2 regions of the Rhodococcus sp. NPDC054953 genome follow, and region 2 is predicted to be linked to the other one. Evidence: riboswitches for the same ligand, from Rfam matches in the RefSeq annotation. Region 2 holds a riboswitch; the other holds the start of a gene.

Region 1 (7,331 bases), on a different contig from region 2:
CGCGGCACCAGCCGGGACAGGCACAGGATGGTCGGCCGCTCGCCAAGGCCGTACCGGGCCCGCAGCTCGGCCCGCGCCGCCGGGTCCGGGCGGAAGCGGTCACTGTCCACGCCGGGCGGGACGTGCTCGAGGCCGGCGTGCGGCCCGAACGCGGCGGAGAACCGGCGCCGGGTGTACTTGCTGACATAGGTGATCGCATCGGTGGTGTCGCCGATCCGGCGCAGCGCCTGCCGTGCCCCGGGGATCATCGACCAGCCGACCTCGTGGCCGTGCGTGCTCGCGACGATCCGCTGTGCCCCCGCCCGTCGCAGGTGCGGGCCAAGCAACGCCAATGGCGCCGCCGCACCGAACCAGACGCTGTCGCAGTCGTGCGCGCGCACCAGTTTCGCGGCCCTCCGTGCCACCAGCGGGGTCGGCAGCATCAGCGTGGTGGGATGCCGGACCACCTCGAACGGCTGGGCGGCGTCGAACCTGCGGTGGCTGTCGCCGCGCCACCGCGGCGCGTACACCACCAGCTCGTTCGCGGGCAACGCGGCGGTCAGCGACTGCAGATAGGACTGGATACCACCCGGTCGCGGTGGAAAGTCGTTCGTCACCAACAGGGTTCGGCGCATCCGTCCACCGTATTCGGTACCCGAACCTGCCGCGCCGCAGGGTCGGTCACGAGATCCGCGCCGCGAGCCAGGACCCCCACTGCCCAACCAGTTCCCGGCTGTCGATTCCGAGGGTCCGTTCGATCCGCTCGTCGGCAACCGGCGCCTCGACGGGTCCCGCCGCCAGTTCCCGGTACAGCGACCGCAGCCGGTCCTCCCCGAACTGGTCCGCGATGAACGCCGCCACCGTCCACGCCGATTCGTATGCGACCGTTGCGCGTTCACCACCTGCCGCGAAGTCCGCGTCGGCGGGCAGTCGGTCCGGGGGTCCGTGCATCGCGACGGCGGCGGACACGGTCGGAGCGACCGCATGGACGTCGACACCGGAGCCGCGGTGTCCGACGTAGTCCGCAAACCCCTCCAGCATCCACATCGGCGACCCGTCGAGGGTGTCGGCCCGGGTGGCGATGTGGGTGAGTTCGTGACGCAGCACCGACCGCCGGGCCCCCTCGGTCAGGCGGTTGCCCGCGGTGGGGCTGAACACGACCCGCTGCCCGGTGACGGCACCGGAGTCCGGCGCGACCGCATCGGAGGTCGCGACGGCCGCGATGTCGGCGCCGCTGTGCTCGGTGCCGACCTGCGCGGCGAACTCGTCCTGCTCGGCGGTCACCAGCACCACCGCTCGGCGGGACCAGTTCGGACCCCACATTTCGGTGACGGCGGGCACCGCCGCCACGAGGTCGGCGGCGACCGCGTCGACCCGCTCGTCCTGCCACGGATGGCCGATGACCACCGATGTCCCGCCGTCGGTCTGCACGGTCCGGACGGTCACCGGGCCGAAATCCCAGGGCCCACGCCAGGTTCGGCGGTCGTACTCCGGGAGCGGACGGTCGGAGACGAGTTTCCACTGCTCGCCGCGCCGCGCCACCACCAACGCCACCGGCTTGCGGGTCGGCCCAAGATCGGCGCCCGCGATCGCGTAGCGCAGATACACCTGCGGCGCCCACACATCGGTGGCCTGCAGTTGCTCGGCGAGGTCGGTCGGCACCGGCGTTTCCGGGCCGCGGCCGATCTCGTACCCGAAGTCGGCCAGCGGCACCGCGGCCAGCGCGTGCATCCTCCGCACCTCGGAGGGCAGGAATTCGGGCATCGCGCCCGGGTCGAACAGCGCGGCGAGCGCGGGCTCGTCCCCGGCGCGGACGGCCGCCGACCATCGGTCCAGCAGGTCGCGGACCCCGGTGCGGCGCGCCTCCTCGAACGGGTTGGCCTGCTCCGCGGTTGGCGCCTGCTGCGATTCGACGGAGGGCTGCTGCAGCACCAGGCCGGCCGCGCCAGCGACGACGGTCAGCAACCCGGCCAGCGCCAGCGCCTCCCAGGTCCGGATCGTGCGGCGAGCCGGCCGCGGCGCGTCCCCCCGTTCGATGATCAGTACCGGCGCGCGCCGTAGAACGGGTACGCGTCGACCGGCGCCACCTTCACCGGGACGCCGAAGGTGGAGGCGTGCACGATGTTCCCGTTGCCCGTGTACATCCCCACGTGCGAGGCGTCGGAGTAGTAGAGCACCAGGTCGCCCGGCTGCAGGTTCTCCTTGCGGACGGGGGTTCCGCCCGCGGCCTGCGCCTGACTCGAGCGGGGCAGGACCTTGCCGATCTGCTTGTACGCCCACACCATCAGGCCCGAGCAGTCGTAGCCGTCGGGTCCGGTCGCGCCCCACACGTAGGGCTTGCCGACCTGGGTGAGCGCCGCCTGCACGGCACTGGAGTTCGCGCCGGGGACCAGGCCGGCGAGGACCGTCGACGGGTCGAAGCCGGGCGGGAACGCGGACCCGGCGAGGGTGTCCTTCTCCGCGCTGGTCAGATCCGCGAACGCGGCCGTGACCTGGGATATCTGGCCCTGCAGGTCGCTCTGGGTTCGCTGCAGGTCGTCGCTGATCGAGCGGGCGTGCTCGGTGGCCGTCCTCGCGTCGTCCGCGGATTGCCGGGACGACTCCTCCGCGGCGACCGCGGCGTCGCTCGCCTCGGTGAACTCGCGGACCTGCGCGGCGGTGTCCGCGGAGAGCACGCTGAGCGTCGACATCTGGTCGAGGAGCTGCTGCGGCGAGTCCGACACCATCACCGCGAACAGCCGGTTGACGCGGCCGCCCTGATAGTTGGCGACGGTGAGCCGGTCCACCGCGGGCTGGAACCGGGCCATCGTCGCCCTGGCCTCGTCGAGACGGCGCAGGTCCTGCTCGTGCCGGGCCTCGGCGTCGCGCTGCACGGACAGCTTGGAGTCGAGGTCGATCTGCGCGTTGTGCATCGCCTCGGTGGTCTGTTCGGCCTTGCGGGACAGGTCCGCGAGCCGCTCGAGCGCGGCCGTCGGGTTGTCGATCGCGGGGTCGGCCACCGCGGGCCCGGTGCCCGCCGCGACGAGAACGAGTGAAAGCAGCCCGGTTGCGATCGCGGTAGACCGCGTCCTCAGTGACGCCACGTGCCGGGTGCTCCTGTTCTTTTCTTCACCGAAAGGTCTCGGCAAGGTTACGGAACGGCCCGCCGTGATGTCCACCCCGGTGTTCCGGACATTCCGCCCGCCGGTGACCCACCCCCGCATACGCCGACGGGCCCGCCGATCCGGTGTGGATCGACGGGCCCGTCGGCGGCTGGGCCGCCACGCTTCTTCCCCGAGCGTGGCGAGCGGCGATGTCAGTAGCGGCGGGCGCCGTCCATCGGCATCGAGGCGATCGGGGCGCGCTTGACCGGGGTGCCGGAGGTGGCGGCGTGGATGACCTCACCGTTGCCCGCGTAGATCCCCGAGTGCGATCCGCCGTAGAAGGACACGACGTCACCGGGCTGCAGCGCGTTGGTGGCCACCGGCGTTCCCGCTGCCGCCTGGTCGTAGCTGGTGCGCGGCAGGTTCAGGCCCGCCTGCTTGAAGGCCCACTGGATCAGGCCGGAGCAGTCGAAGGCGTCCGGGCCTGCGGCACCCCACACGTACGGCGAGCCAATCTTGCTGGCTGCCGCCTCGACGGCCTTCTGGCCTGCGGTGAGAATGGGGGCAGGGGCGGGCGCGGGGGCACCGGGGAGGACCGGGAGCTGCGGGAGCCCGGGGATCTCGATGGTCTGCGCGGGAACGCCGGGGATGTCGAAGGTGCCGACGCCGGGAACCGTGACGGGCTCGGCAAGGGCGGGCGCCGCGGAGGCGGTGATCGCGCCGACGGCGAGAATGCCTGCGACGGCGACGCGCCGGGCCTTGATGATCGGTGTTGCCACGAAAGGAGGGGCCTTTCTTCCATTCTGCCGCCGACCGGGTTAGCTGACGGGTTCGGGCTGGGAAGATCAGCCCTACCCGGCGGCGCGCGGCTGCGCTCCGACGGGATTCACCCCAGTGGAAACGTGGGTCCCCGATTCGATTCCCTTGCGGGCCATCGATTAGGCGGTACCTCGCGATGCTGCGCCGGTGTGGCGCGGCAAGACTCCGCAAGGTCTCAACGAGATTACGAAAGGCCCCCGCCGCTGTCGATTCGATCGGGCGAGCAAACCGGACAATTGTCGCGTTTCGCCCACCAACCGACCGTCCGGCCCGATCTTGATCACAAACCGATAACGACCACCTGGTCTGTGTTCACCCGCCGCCTGCCGCGGACCCGGCGACGACGCCCGTCACCCGCACCAGCACGGTTCGTTCGTCCAGTTCAGTACCCTGCGGGCGATCACAACCGACCACTCGGTCGGCGCGGGGCCGCCCGCCGCATGGAGCCCGCAACCCGGTAGCGACATCCGCCGGGCGGGACGGCGGCGCCGACCCGACGCCGACGGCAAATCCGGATTCGTGTGACGCTCGTCTCAACACGGCCGGAACGGCGTGTCGGCGGGCCTGTCGGTGCCGCCGCCTAGCCTCGGCCAGGTGAGTTCCCGTGACGCCGCACACCAGCTGACGTTCGACGAGCTGGACACCCCGCTGCGGGACACCACCTTCGTCGTCGTCGACCTCGAGACCACCGGCAGCAGCGCAGGCGAGGACGCCATCACCGAGATCGGCGCGGTCAAGATCCGCGGCGGTGAGGTGATCGGCGAACTCGGCACCCTCGTCGACCCCGGTCGCACCGTGCCCCCGTACATCGTCCAGCTCACCGGCATCACCTCCGCGATGCTCGTCGACGCCCCGCGCATCGAGCGGGTGCTGCCCAGCTTCCTCGAGTTCGCCCGCGGCGCCGTCCTCGTCGCCCACAACGCACCGTTCGACGTCGGATTCCTGAAGGCCGCGGCGTCGCGGCTCGACCTCGCCTGGCCGCCGTTCCAGGTGCTGTGCACGGTCAAGCTCGCCCGCCGGGTGCTGTCCAGGGAGGAGGCGCCGTCGGTGAAGCTGTCCGCCCTTGCCGACCTGTTCCAGGTCACCACCCGACCCACGCACCGGGCCCTCGACGACGCCCGCGCCACCGTCGACGTTCTGCACGCCCTGATCGAGCGGGTCGGCAACCTCGGCGTGCACAGCTATCCCGAGCTCGTCGATTACCTGCCCAACGTGTCGGCGGCCCAACGGGGCAAGCGGGGGCTCGCCGCGCACCTGCCCCGCACCCCCGGCGTCTATCTGTTCCGCGGCCCCTCCGACGAGGTCCTCTACGTCGGCACCGCCGTGAACCTGCAGCGCCGGGTCCGCGGCTACTTCACCGGATCCGAGACCCGTGCCCGGATGAAGGAGATGGTGGCCCTCGCCACCCGCGTCGACCACGTCGAGTGCGCGCACGGGCTTGAGGCCGCGGTGCGCGAACTGCGCCTGCTCGCCGCGCACGCCCCGCCCTACAACCGCCGCTCGAAGTTCCCGAAACGCGCGTGGTGGATCACCATGACCGAGGAACCGTTTCCCCGGTTCTCGATCACGCGGACGCCGCGACCCGACGCCCTCGGCCCGTTCACGAGCCGCACCGACGCCGCCGACGTGGCAGCCACGATCGCCGAAGCATGCCGAATCCGCAGCTGCACCAAAAAGATTCGACCCGATCAGCTGCACGGGGCGGACTGCCCGGACGCGGCGGTCGGCGGCTGCCCGGCCGGCGGGGAGCCGCAGGACCCGGCCGGGTACGGCGCGGCCGTCGACGCCGCCCGCGCCCTCATCCGCGGCGCCGACGACACCGCCCTGCACCGGCTGCGCGCCCGGATCGACCACCTCGCGACCACCGAACTGTTCGAGAGCGCCGCCCGGCAGCGGGACCGCACCGCCGCCCTCGGCACGGCGCTGCGCCGCTGCCAACGGCTCGCCGCGGTCGCCGCCGTCGACGAACTGATCGCGGCCCGCCCCCGCGACGGCGGCGGCTGGGAGTTCGCGGTGATCCGCAGCGGCAGGCTCGCCTCCGCGGGTGTCGCGCAGCGGGGCGTCCCGCCGATGCCGGTGGTGGACGCCCTGACGCTGTCCGCGGAGACGGTGCTGCCCGACCCGTCGCCGCTGCGTGGCGCGACGGCAGGGGAGGTCGGGTTGATCGCGTCCTGGCTCGACGGCCCCGGCGTTCGGATCGTCCGCACCAGCCACGGGTACGCCGAACCCGCGCACGGTGCAGGCGCGTGGCAGCAGTGGTGCGCGCTCGCGCGGGGCGCGGCGTCCTAGGCTGAGGACCACCCACCCCTATTAGTAAGGAGCGAGATGATCAACGCCATCGTCCTCATTCACGCCGAGGCGAACCGCATCCCCGAGACCGCGCAGGCCGTCGCCGACATCACCGGGGTGTCCGAGGTGTACTCGTGCGCGGGCGACGTCGATCTGATCGCGATCGTCAAGGTCCGCGACCACGAGCAGATCGCCGATGTGGTGACGGGCTCGATCAACAAGGTGGACGGGGTGCTGCGCACCACCACCCACATCGCGTTCCGTTCCTATGCGAGCGCGGACGTCGAGGCCGCCTTCTCCATCGGCGAGTGACACCGGCCTGCGCCGCCGCCGCGCCTCGGCGCGGGCTGGCGGTCAGCCGGCGAGGCGGGTACTGACCGCGACCCAGCGGTCCAGCAACGCCGCGGCGGCGCCGCTGTCGATGACCTCGACGGCCCTGCCCATCCCCGCACGCAGGGCCTCGGTCAGGTCGCCGCCCAGGCCGCGATGGGCGGCGATCGCGGCACCCGCATTGAGCACGACAGCGTCGTGCACGGCGCCGCGGTCACCGGCAAGGACCGCCCGCGCGATCACCGCGTTCGCCTCGGCGTCCCCACCCCGCAGGGCGTCCAGCGGCACCCGGGCCACCCCGACCGCGGTCGGATCGATCCGGTCCTCGCGCACCTTCCCACCCTCGACGACGAACACGGTGCTGGTGGTCGAGGTGGTGATCTCGTCCAGTCCGTCGTCGCCGCGGACCACCAGCGCCGTCACCCCGCGCTCGGCGAGCACGCCGGCGACCACCGGCTGCAGGTCCGCGAACGCGCACCCGATCAGGCCGGCGCGGGGGCGGGCCGGGTTGGTCAACGGTCCGAGCACGTTAAACACCGTCGGGATGCCGATCTCCTTGCGGGGACCGGACGTGAACCGGAACGCCGGATGGAACGTCGGCGCGAAGCAGAAGCCGATCCCCACCTCACGCACGCACGCCGCGACCGCGGCCGGGTCCAGGCTGATCCGGACACCGAGCGCCTCGAGCACGTCCGCACCGCCGCTCTTCGACGACGCGGCCCGGTTGCCGTGCTTGACGACCCGCACCCCGGCCGCCGCGACCACCACCGACGCCATCGTCGAGATGTTCACGGTGTGCTGCCGGTCGCCGCCGGTACCGACGATGTCGAC
Region 2 (7,331 bases):
CGGTGACCGCGGTCGCGGTCGTCGCCGCGGTCACCGATAGCCTGCTCACCGCGGCACTCGCCACCCTCGTCGCGTCCGGGGCGAGCGCGCTGGCGAAGGTGTCGCTCGACGCCTCGCTGCAACAGGACCTGCCCGAGGAGTCCATCGCGTCCGGATTCGGTCGTTCCGAAACGGTGCTGCAGCTGAGCTGGGTCCTCGGCGGCGCACTGGGGGTCCTGCTGCCCACCCAGTACTGGATCGGCTTCACCGTCGTGTCGGTGGTGCTGGCCCTCGGCCTGGCCCAGACCGTCCTCACGTACCGTGGCCGGACGCTGCTGCCGGGACTCGGCGGCAAGCGCCCCGAGCACGCGCACCAGGAGGCCCCCGTCGGCCCCGGCGCCCGCACCACCTGACCACGATCCCGCCACCCCGGGCGGGCCCGACGACCGAGAATGGAAACTATGAGCTTGCAAGCCCGGACGAAGAAGATCCTCGCGGCGGTGGTCGTGGTGGCGCTGGTTGCCGCGGGCGGTCTCGCCACCGTCACCGCGTTGCTCGTCCGCGACGCCCCGGAGACCCTGCCCACGATCACCGCCTATGCGCACGGCAAGACCGTCGACGTCGAGGCGGGTGTCTGCGACTCGACCATGCGCTGCGCCGACCTCACGGTCGCGTACCTGCCGGTGCCCGCGGGCTCCCCCCTGCAGCTGTCCCTGCCGAGGGACATCGCGGCCGGCGAGTGGCGGCTCAACGTCCAGTTCGGCGACCCGCGCACCGGCGAGGTGTTCGAGGGCTACCGGGACTACACCCCGGACGAGAACTACTCGGTGACGGTGCCGACCCAAGAGAACGAGCAGCTGCTCGGCGTGATCATCCAGCAGCCGTCGTCCCGGGACTTCGCGCCGGTGTGGGCGCTGCAGACGTTGCCGGATCTGCCGGAGGCCGCGCCCTCCGCCGAGTGAGCGGTGCACCAACGCGAGGAGCCCCCGGTCACGACCGGGGGCTCCTCGCGTCTCACCACGGGGGGGTGTGCGACTCAGCTGTCGAGTTCGCGGGCGACGGCCCGGACCACCTCGGAAATCCGCTGGGCGGTCTTGCGGTCCGGGTACCGACCCTTGCGCAGGTCCGGCTGCACCTTCGCCTCGAGCAGGGTGATCATGTCCTCGACCATGCCGTGCAACTCGTCGGGGGTGTGCTTGCGCGCGGCGTCGTCGCGGCGACCCGCCCCGGACTGACGCAGGTTCGGCGCCGGGTCGAGCACCTTCAGGCTCAGCGCCTGGGGGCCACGCCGACCGGCGGCCATGCCGAACTCCACCCGCTGGCCCGCCTTGAGGGCCTCGACCCCGTCGGGCAGCGCCGACGACCGGACGTAGACGTCCTCCCCCTCATCCTGGGAGAGGAAGCCGAAGCCCTTTTCAGCGTCGTACCACTTCACCTTGCCGGTAGGCACCGCGTCACCTGCTCATCCACGTAAAACGACCACATAAACGAACGCGCCCCACGAGCGTGGGACGCGATGCCCGCAGTCTACCTCCGCGTGCCCCTGCCGGGCACCCGGGTTTGCTGGCGATACCGTGGAGGCGTGGCACCACGAACCCCCGGCACCGATTCCCCAGCAAGCACGCCGTCCGGCGGCGGGCTGTTGTTCCGCACCGCGATGGTCCTGTTCTTCGCAGGCCTGATCGCGGTGGTCGCGATCTTCGTCATCGCGGCGACCGGACACACCCCCGGGCTCGCGCTGTATCTGCTGGCCCTGCTCTGCCCGATCGGATTCCTCTGCGGGATCGGCGCGGCCCTGCTCGCGGGTCGCCGCACCCGAGGCGGGGAGCACTGATGCGGATCGTCCTCAACATCATCTGGCTGGTGTTCGGCGGGCTGTGGCTCGCGCTCGGCTACTTCCTCGCCGGCGTGATCTGCTGCATCCTGATCGTCACCATCCCGTTCGGCATCGCGTCGTTCCGGATCGGCCTGTACGCGCTGTGGCCGTTCGGCAAGACGGTCGTCGACAAGCCGACGTCGGGTGTGGGGTCGTTGATCGGGAACGTGATCTGGCTGGTGCTGTGCGGGATCTGGCTGGCGATCGGGCACGTGGTGACCGCGGTCGCGATGGCGATCACGATCATCGGAATCCCGCTCGCCATCGCAAACCTGAAGATGGTGCCGATCTCGCTGATGCCGCTGGGCAAGGACATCGTCGACGTCGGGACGACCCGCACCTATCAGGCGGGATATCCGGCATGAGTGTGCCGCCCCGCACGGACGCGGAGCGGAGCTCCAGCACGGGGACGGAGCGGGCCTCCAGCACGGACGCGGGGCGGCCCTCCAGTGCGGACGCGGAGCGGACCTCGAGCACCGGCGCCGGGCGGACGCTCCCCGCGCGCCCATGGTTTCTCGGTGTCCTCGCCGTCCTTGCCGCCGCCACCGTCGTCGCGCACGACCGGGTGATTCCGCTGGGGCAGCCGCTGTGGGGGTTCTTCCGCAACGGTCTCGACCTGCTCGTCTATCGCAGTGGCGGCGCCACCGTCCTGACCGATGCCGGTCTCTACGACCACGCGCTGCACGGCGGCATGTGGTGGACGTACCCGCCGTTCTCCGCGGTGATCTTCGCGCCGCTGCGCCTGTTCTCGCCGGAGATGACGACGCTGCTCGGCTACCTGGTGAACTTCGTGGCCCTGTACCTGGTGGTGCTGCTGTGCTGGCGGCAGCTCGGGTACCGCGCCAACCGCACCCTGTACGTCGCCACCGGATTGCTGACCGTGGTCCTGAGCGTCATCGAGCCGGTGCGGACGACGATCTGGCTGGGTCAGGTGAACCTGCTGCTGATGCTGCTGATCGTGTGGGATCTCGGCAGGCCCGACGGCAGCAGGCTGCGCGGCATCGGGGTGGGCATCGCGGCCGGGATCAAGCTCACGCCCGCGCTGTTCGTTGTGCATCTGCTACTCACCCGGCAGTGGCGGGCCGCGGCGACCGCGGTGGCGGGCTTCGCGGCGACGGTCGCGGTCGGGTGTGTGGTGATCTTCTCCGATTCGCGGGCCTACTGGACCGGGGTGATCTGGCATTCGACGCGGATCGGCGAGACGGCGTGGCCTGCGAATCAATCCGCCTCGGGGGTGCTGGCGCGGTGGCTGCATCTTGCCGAGCCGCCGCGGCTGCTGTGGCTCGGTGTCGCGGTCGCCCTCGCCGGACTCGGCCTTGCCGCGGCTCTCCTCGCGCACCGGCGCGGGCACGCGCTGCTCGCGGTGACGCTGTGCGGCCTGACGTCGTGCGCGGTCTCGCCGTTCTCGTGGGGGCACCACTGGGTGTGGTTCGTGCCGTTGCTGATCCTGGCGATGGATCGGGCGTTGCGCAGCGGCCGCGCGGTGGCCTGGTTGCTGCCTGCCGCGCTCGCGCTTCCGCTACTGATCTGGGCGCACGGGTTCCCGGACGGCGTGTACGGGATCGGGCTGTTCATGGTGCCTGCGCCCGCGGCGCTGGCACCGATCTTCGCCGCGGTGTACCCGTTGCTGTTCGTGGTGATCGCGGCGACCACCCTGGTCGCGTTGGCGCGGACCGGCCCCGCGGCGGGTCCGAAAACACCAGCGGAGCCATGTGATCTGCCTCACATAACGGTTGGGTCACAGCCGGGTCTCGACCGAGCCGCAACCAGCTGACCTGCACAGACGCCGGTGCGGTCGGCCGAAACCGCGGGAAACACGCCGTTCCCGTAGGAGATGACTCACCGCGATCGGCCACGTACGGTCGTCACCGGTCGGTGTTCCGGCCAGTCCGAACCGCCGCGCCAAACCTTGTCCCGCGGAACGGATTCCCACAGATCAACCCAGGGACAAGGACGGGGGACCCACGTCCCCAGTGGACACCGGGAGGCATGCACCAGGCCTCCCTTGGGGTGAAGCCGCTGTTTGCGCCGGTCACGGAGCGAACACGGCCGGGCGACCTCTCAGCCCGAACCCGACAGCTGACCTCGCAGGCGCGTGCGGAGAGGAAAACCCCATGAGTGCTGGACGCCATCGCAAGCCCACGAACACCCGCAAGACGGCAGCCAAGGTCGTCGTCACCACCGCAGTCTTCGGCGCTGCCGGCGCGGCCTTCGCGGCCCCCGCAAGCGCTGCCCCCGACTCCGACTGGGACCGTCTCGCGCAGTGCGAGGCAGGCGGCAACTGGTCGATCAACACCGGCAACGGCTACCACGGCGGGCTGCAGTTCTCCCCCAGCACGTGGACCTCCCACGGCGGCGGCGAGTACGCGGCCACCGCCAACCAGGCCAGCCGCGAGCAGCAGATCGCCGTCGCCGAGAAGGTCCTCGCCTCGCAGGGGTGGGGCGCCTGGCCGTCCTGCTCGTCCAGCCTCGGGCTGGCCAGCGCGCCGACGCAGCGCAGCGCTCCGGCCGCCGCGGCCGAGACCCCCGCGCCGGCGCCCGCCGCGGAGGCCCCCGACGTCACCAGCATCCCCACCACCGACGGCACCGCCGATGTGTTCGACCGGCTCGACAGCACCCTGCAGGCCGTGAAGGCCCGGGGCATCGCCGTCGACCCGCAGGTCGAGTCCCTGTACGAGCAGGCGAAGCTCAACCCGCAGGTCATCGACTTCCTCAAGACCTACGCGCCGCTGGTCGCACAGCGCTAGCCAGTGCACGAGAAAGGCCCCGCACCAAACCGGTGCGGGGCCTTTCTGCTGCTCGCCTTGGCGTCAGCGGTTGATGACGGTGACGGGATGGACGTAGGGCAGCTCGGACACCGGCCGCGGGAACTCGGTCTCCTCACCGAACGGGGAGAGCCCACCGGACCGCGTCGACGAGAGCTCGGTGACCGCGTGGTCGCCCTCCTTGACGTGCTCCGGCCAGCCGTTGTCGACGTATCGCTTGCTCGCATTGTTAGCCACGAGGCCATTTTGACATCGACCTCGTATCCCGTACAGCCCAGGTCACTAATGTTGGATGCGATGACCGACACCGACGCCGCCCCCGACAGCCTCGCGTCCTGGCTCGCCACCCGCACCGACGCCGAGCTGGCAGACCTGCTGCGGCTGCGCCCCGACCTGGCCGTCCCGCCCCCGTCGACCCTGACGGTGCTGGCGTCCCGGGCGGAGCAGCGCGTCTCGGTGCTTCGCGTCGCCGACGACCTCGACGTGCTCGAACTCACCCTGCTCGGGTTGCTCGGCCGCGACGGCGCGACGGCGGCCGGGGTGCGGCGGGACCAGCTCGCGGACGCGGTGGCCGGGCGGGCACCCGCCCGGGCCGTTGACCGTGCCCTTGCCGCGCTGCGGCAGCGGGCCCTGGTGTGGGGGACGACGGTGTTGCGGGTGACCCCGGCGGCCGTCGAGGCCCTCTCGTGGCGGCTGGACCCGGCAACGACGGCCCTGACACCCGACCAGATCACCGCCGCGCTCGACGCGCTGACCGTGGACGAGCGACGACTGCTGGACACCCTCGCGCACAGTTCCCCGGTCGGCCGGACCCGTGACGCCGCGCCGGGCACCCCACCGGATCGGCCCGTGCAGCGGCTGCTCGCGGCGGGCCTACTGTCCTGGCGGGACGAGCAGACCGTCGAACTGCCCGTCCAGGTGGGGCAGGCGTTGCGCGGCGAGACCATCACCGACCCGACCACGCTGACCCCGCCGACGATCCGCGGCAGCAAACACCGGATCGCCGAGGTAAACGCCGCGGCCGCGGGCGAGGCGCTGGAACTGCTCCGGCACTGCGAGCGCCTCCTCGTTGCGCTCGGCGACCACCCCGCGCCCAGCCTCCGGGCCGGCGGACTCGGCGTCCGGGAGATCCGCAGGCTGGCCAAGATCGTCGGCGTCGACGAGTCGCGGCTCGCGCTGCTGCTTGAGTTGCAGGCCGGGGCGGGCCTGATCTCCAGCGGTCTCCCCGACCCGCCGCCCGCCGCCGACACCGGCGAGGACTACTGGGCGCCGACCGCGGCCGCGGACGGCTGGCTCGACGCGGCCGCGGCGCATCGGTGGCAACTGCTCGCGCAGGTGTGGCTGAACCTGCAGCGCCTGCCGTGGCTGGTGGGGTTGCGGGACCCGAATGACAAGCCGATCGCGGCGCTGTCCGACGAGGCGCGCGCGTCGGCGGCGCCCCGCGAACGCCGATTCCTGCTCGACATCGTCGCCGAACTCGGTACCGGGGTCGGGGCGAGCGCCGCCCAGGTCGCCGACGTGGTGGCCTGGCGTCGGCCGCGGTGGTCGGCCAGGCTCGGCGCCGCCGCGATCGACCGGACCCTCACCGAGGCGGCCGCCGTCGGCTTGATCGGCAGGGATGCGCTGTCGTCGCCGGGGCGCAGCCTGCTGCACGACGGCCCACCGGAGTCGGTGCTCGCCGAGATGGTCGCGGCGCTGCCGACCCCGATCGACCACGTGCTGGTGCAGGCGGACCTGACGGTGATCGCGCCCGGGCCGCTGGTGCCCGGCCTCCTCGCCGAGATCACACTGGTCGCCGACGTCGAATCCGCTGGCGCCGCCACCGTCTACCGGGTCGGGGAGGCCGGGGTGCGACGCGCCCTCGACGCCGGGCGCACCGCCGCCGAGCTGCACGCCCTGTTCGCCACGCATTCGCGGACGCCGGTCCCGCAGGCGTTGACGTACCTGATCGACGATGTCGCCCGCAGGCACGGCAGGCTGCGGGTCGGCATCGCGCAGGCGTTCGTCCGCTGCGACGACCCGGCGACGCTGGCGGAGGTGCTGTCCTCCACGGTCGCCGAGACGCTGGCGTTGCGGGCCCTCGCCCCGACTGTTGCGGTGTCGCAGGCTCCGCTGGGCGAGGTGCTCGACCGGCTGCGGGCGGCGGGGTTCGCCCCGGCGGGCGAGGACTCGTCGGGCGCCATCGTGGATCTGCGGAGTGCGGGCGCGCGGGTGCCGAAGCGGCGGGCCCGGCCGGTGCGCCGGATGCCCGCCCCGCCCAGCGACGAGCAACTCGACCTGCTGGTCCGGCAGTTGCGGGCCGGACAGCGCGCCGCGTCGACCCCGCGCGGAGACGCGGTCCGCGCCGACGGCAGCCGGGCGAGCAGTGCCGCGACGGTGGCGCTGCTGCAGCTCGCGGTGAAGGTCGGGCGCAGCGTCCGGATCGGCTACGTCGACGCACAGGGCATCGCGACTGAACGGATCGTCGACCCAGTCAGCGTCGGCGGCGGCCAGCTCGACGCGTTCGACCCCGCCGACGGCGCGATCCGACGGTTCACCCTGCACCGGGTGACGTCGGTGTCACTCGTCGACTAACCCACCCCGCGCCCCCGCCCACCCGCCCACCCGCGCACCCGCCGACTGAACGGAAGCGTTCAGTCGATCACATCGACTGAATGATCCGTTCACTCACGCCGCCCGACCGCCGGGCCACTCGGCGGCCGGACCCAGGC

What was found. A riboswitch is a leader RNA that binds a small molecule or an ion and turns the genes downstream of it on or off. The one in region 2 is predicted to bind cyclic di-AMP.
Region 1: linked by a shared signal. The riboswitch ahead of ACWF62_RS16570 (NlpC/P60 family protein) and the one ahead of ACWF62_RS15345 (transglycosylase family protein) in region 2 are both predicted to bind cyclic di-AMP.

The regions. Positions count from the first base shown of each region.
Region 1 is NZ_JBSGXD010000025.1:33,484-40,814, forward strand. It holds gene ACWF62_RS16555 (glycosyltransferase family 4 protein) at 1-614, opposite strand, end outside; gene ACWF62_RS16560 (peptidase MA family metallohydrolase) at 661-1,944, opposite strand; gene ACWF62_RS16565 (C40 family peptidase) at 2,019-3,062, opposite strand; gene ACWF62_RS16570 (NlpC/P60 family protein) at 3,275-3,841, opposite strand; cyclic di-AMP (ydaO/yuaA leader) riboswitch at 3,854-4,017, opposite strand; gene ACWF62_RS16575 (DEDD exonuclease domain-containing protein) at 4,476-6,170, shown strand; gene ACWF62_RS16580 (Lrp/AsnC family transcriptional regulator) at 6,207-6,482, shown strand; gene trpD (anthranilate phosphoribosyltransferase) at 6,525-7,331, opposite strand, start outside.
Region 2 is NZ_JBSGXD010000022.1:20,595-27,925, reverse strand. It holds gene ACWF62_RS15375 (MFS transporter) at 1-392, shown strand, start outside; gene ACWF62_RS15370 (DUF2771 family protein) at 441-941, shown strand; gene ACWF62_RS15365 (cold-shock protein) at 1,016-1,429, opposite strand; gene ACWF62_RS15360 (hypothetical protein) at 1,562-1,813, shown strand; gene ACWF62_RS15355 (YccF domain-containing protein) at 1,813-2,220, shown strand; gene ACWF62_RS15350 (glycosyltransferase 87 family protein) at 2,217-3,629, shown strand; cyclic di-AMP (ydaO/yuaA leader) riboswitch at 3,779-3,965, shown strand; gene ACWF62_RS15345 (transglycosylase family protein) at 3,970-4,602, shown strand; gene ACWF62_RS15340 (hypothetical protein) at 4,666-4,857, opposite strand; gene ACWF62_RS15335 (helicase-associated domain-containing protein) at 4,918-7,194, shown strand.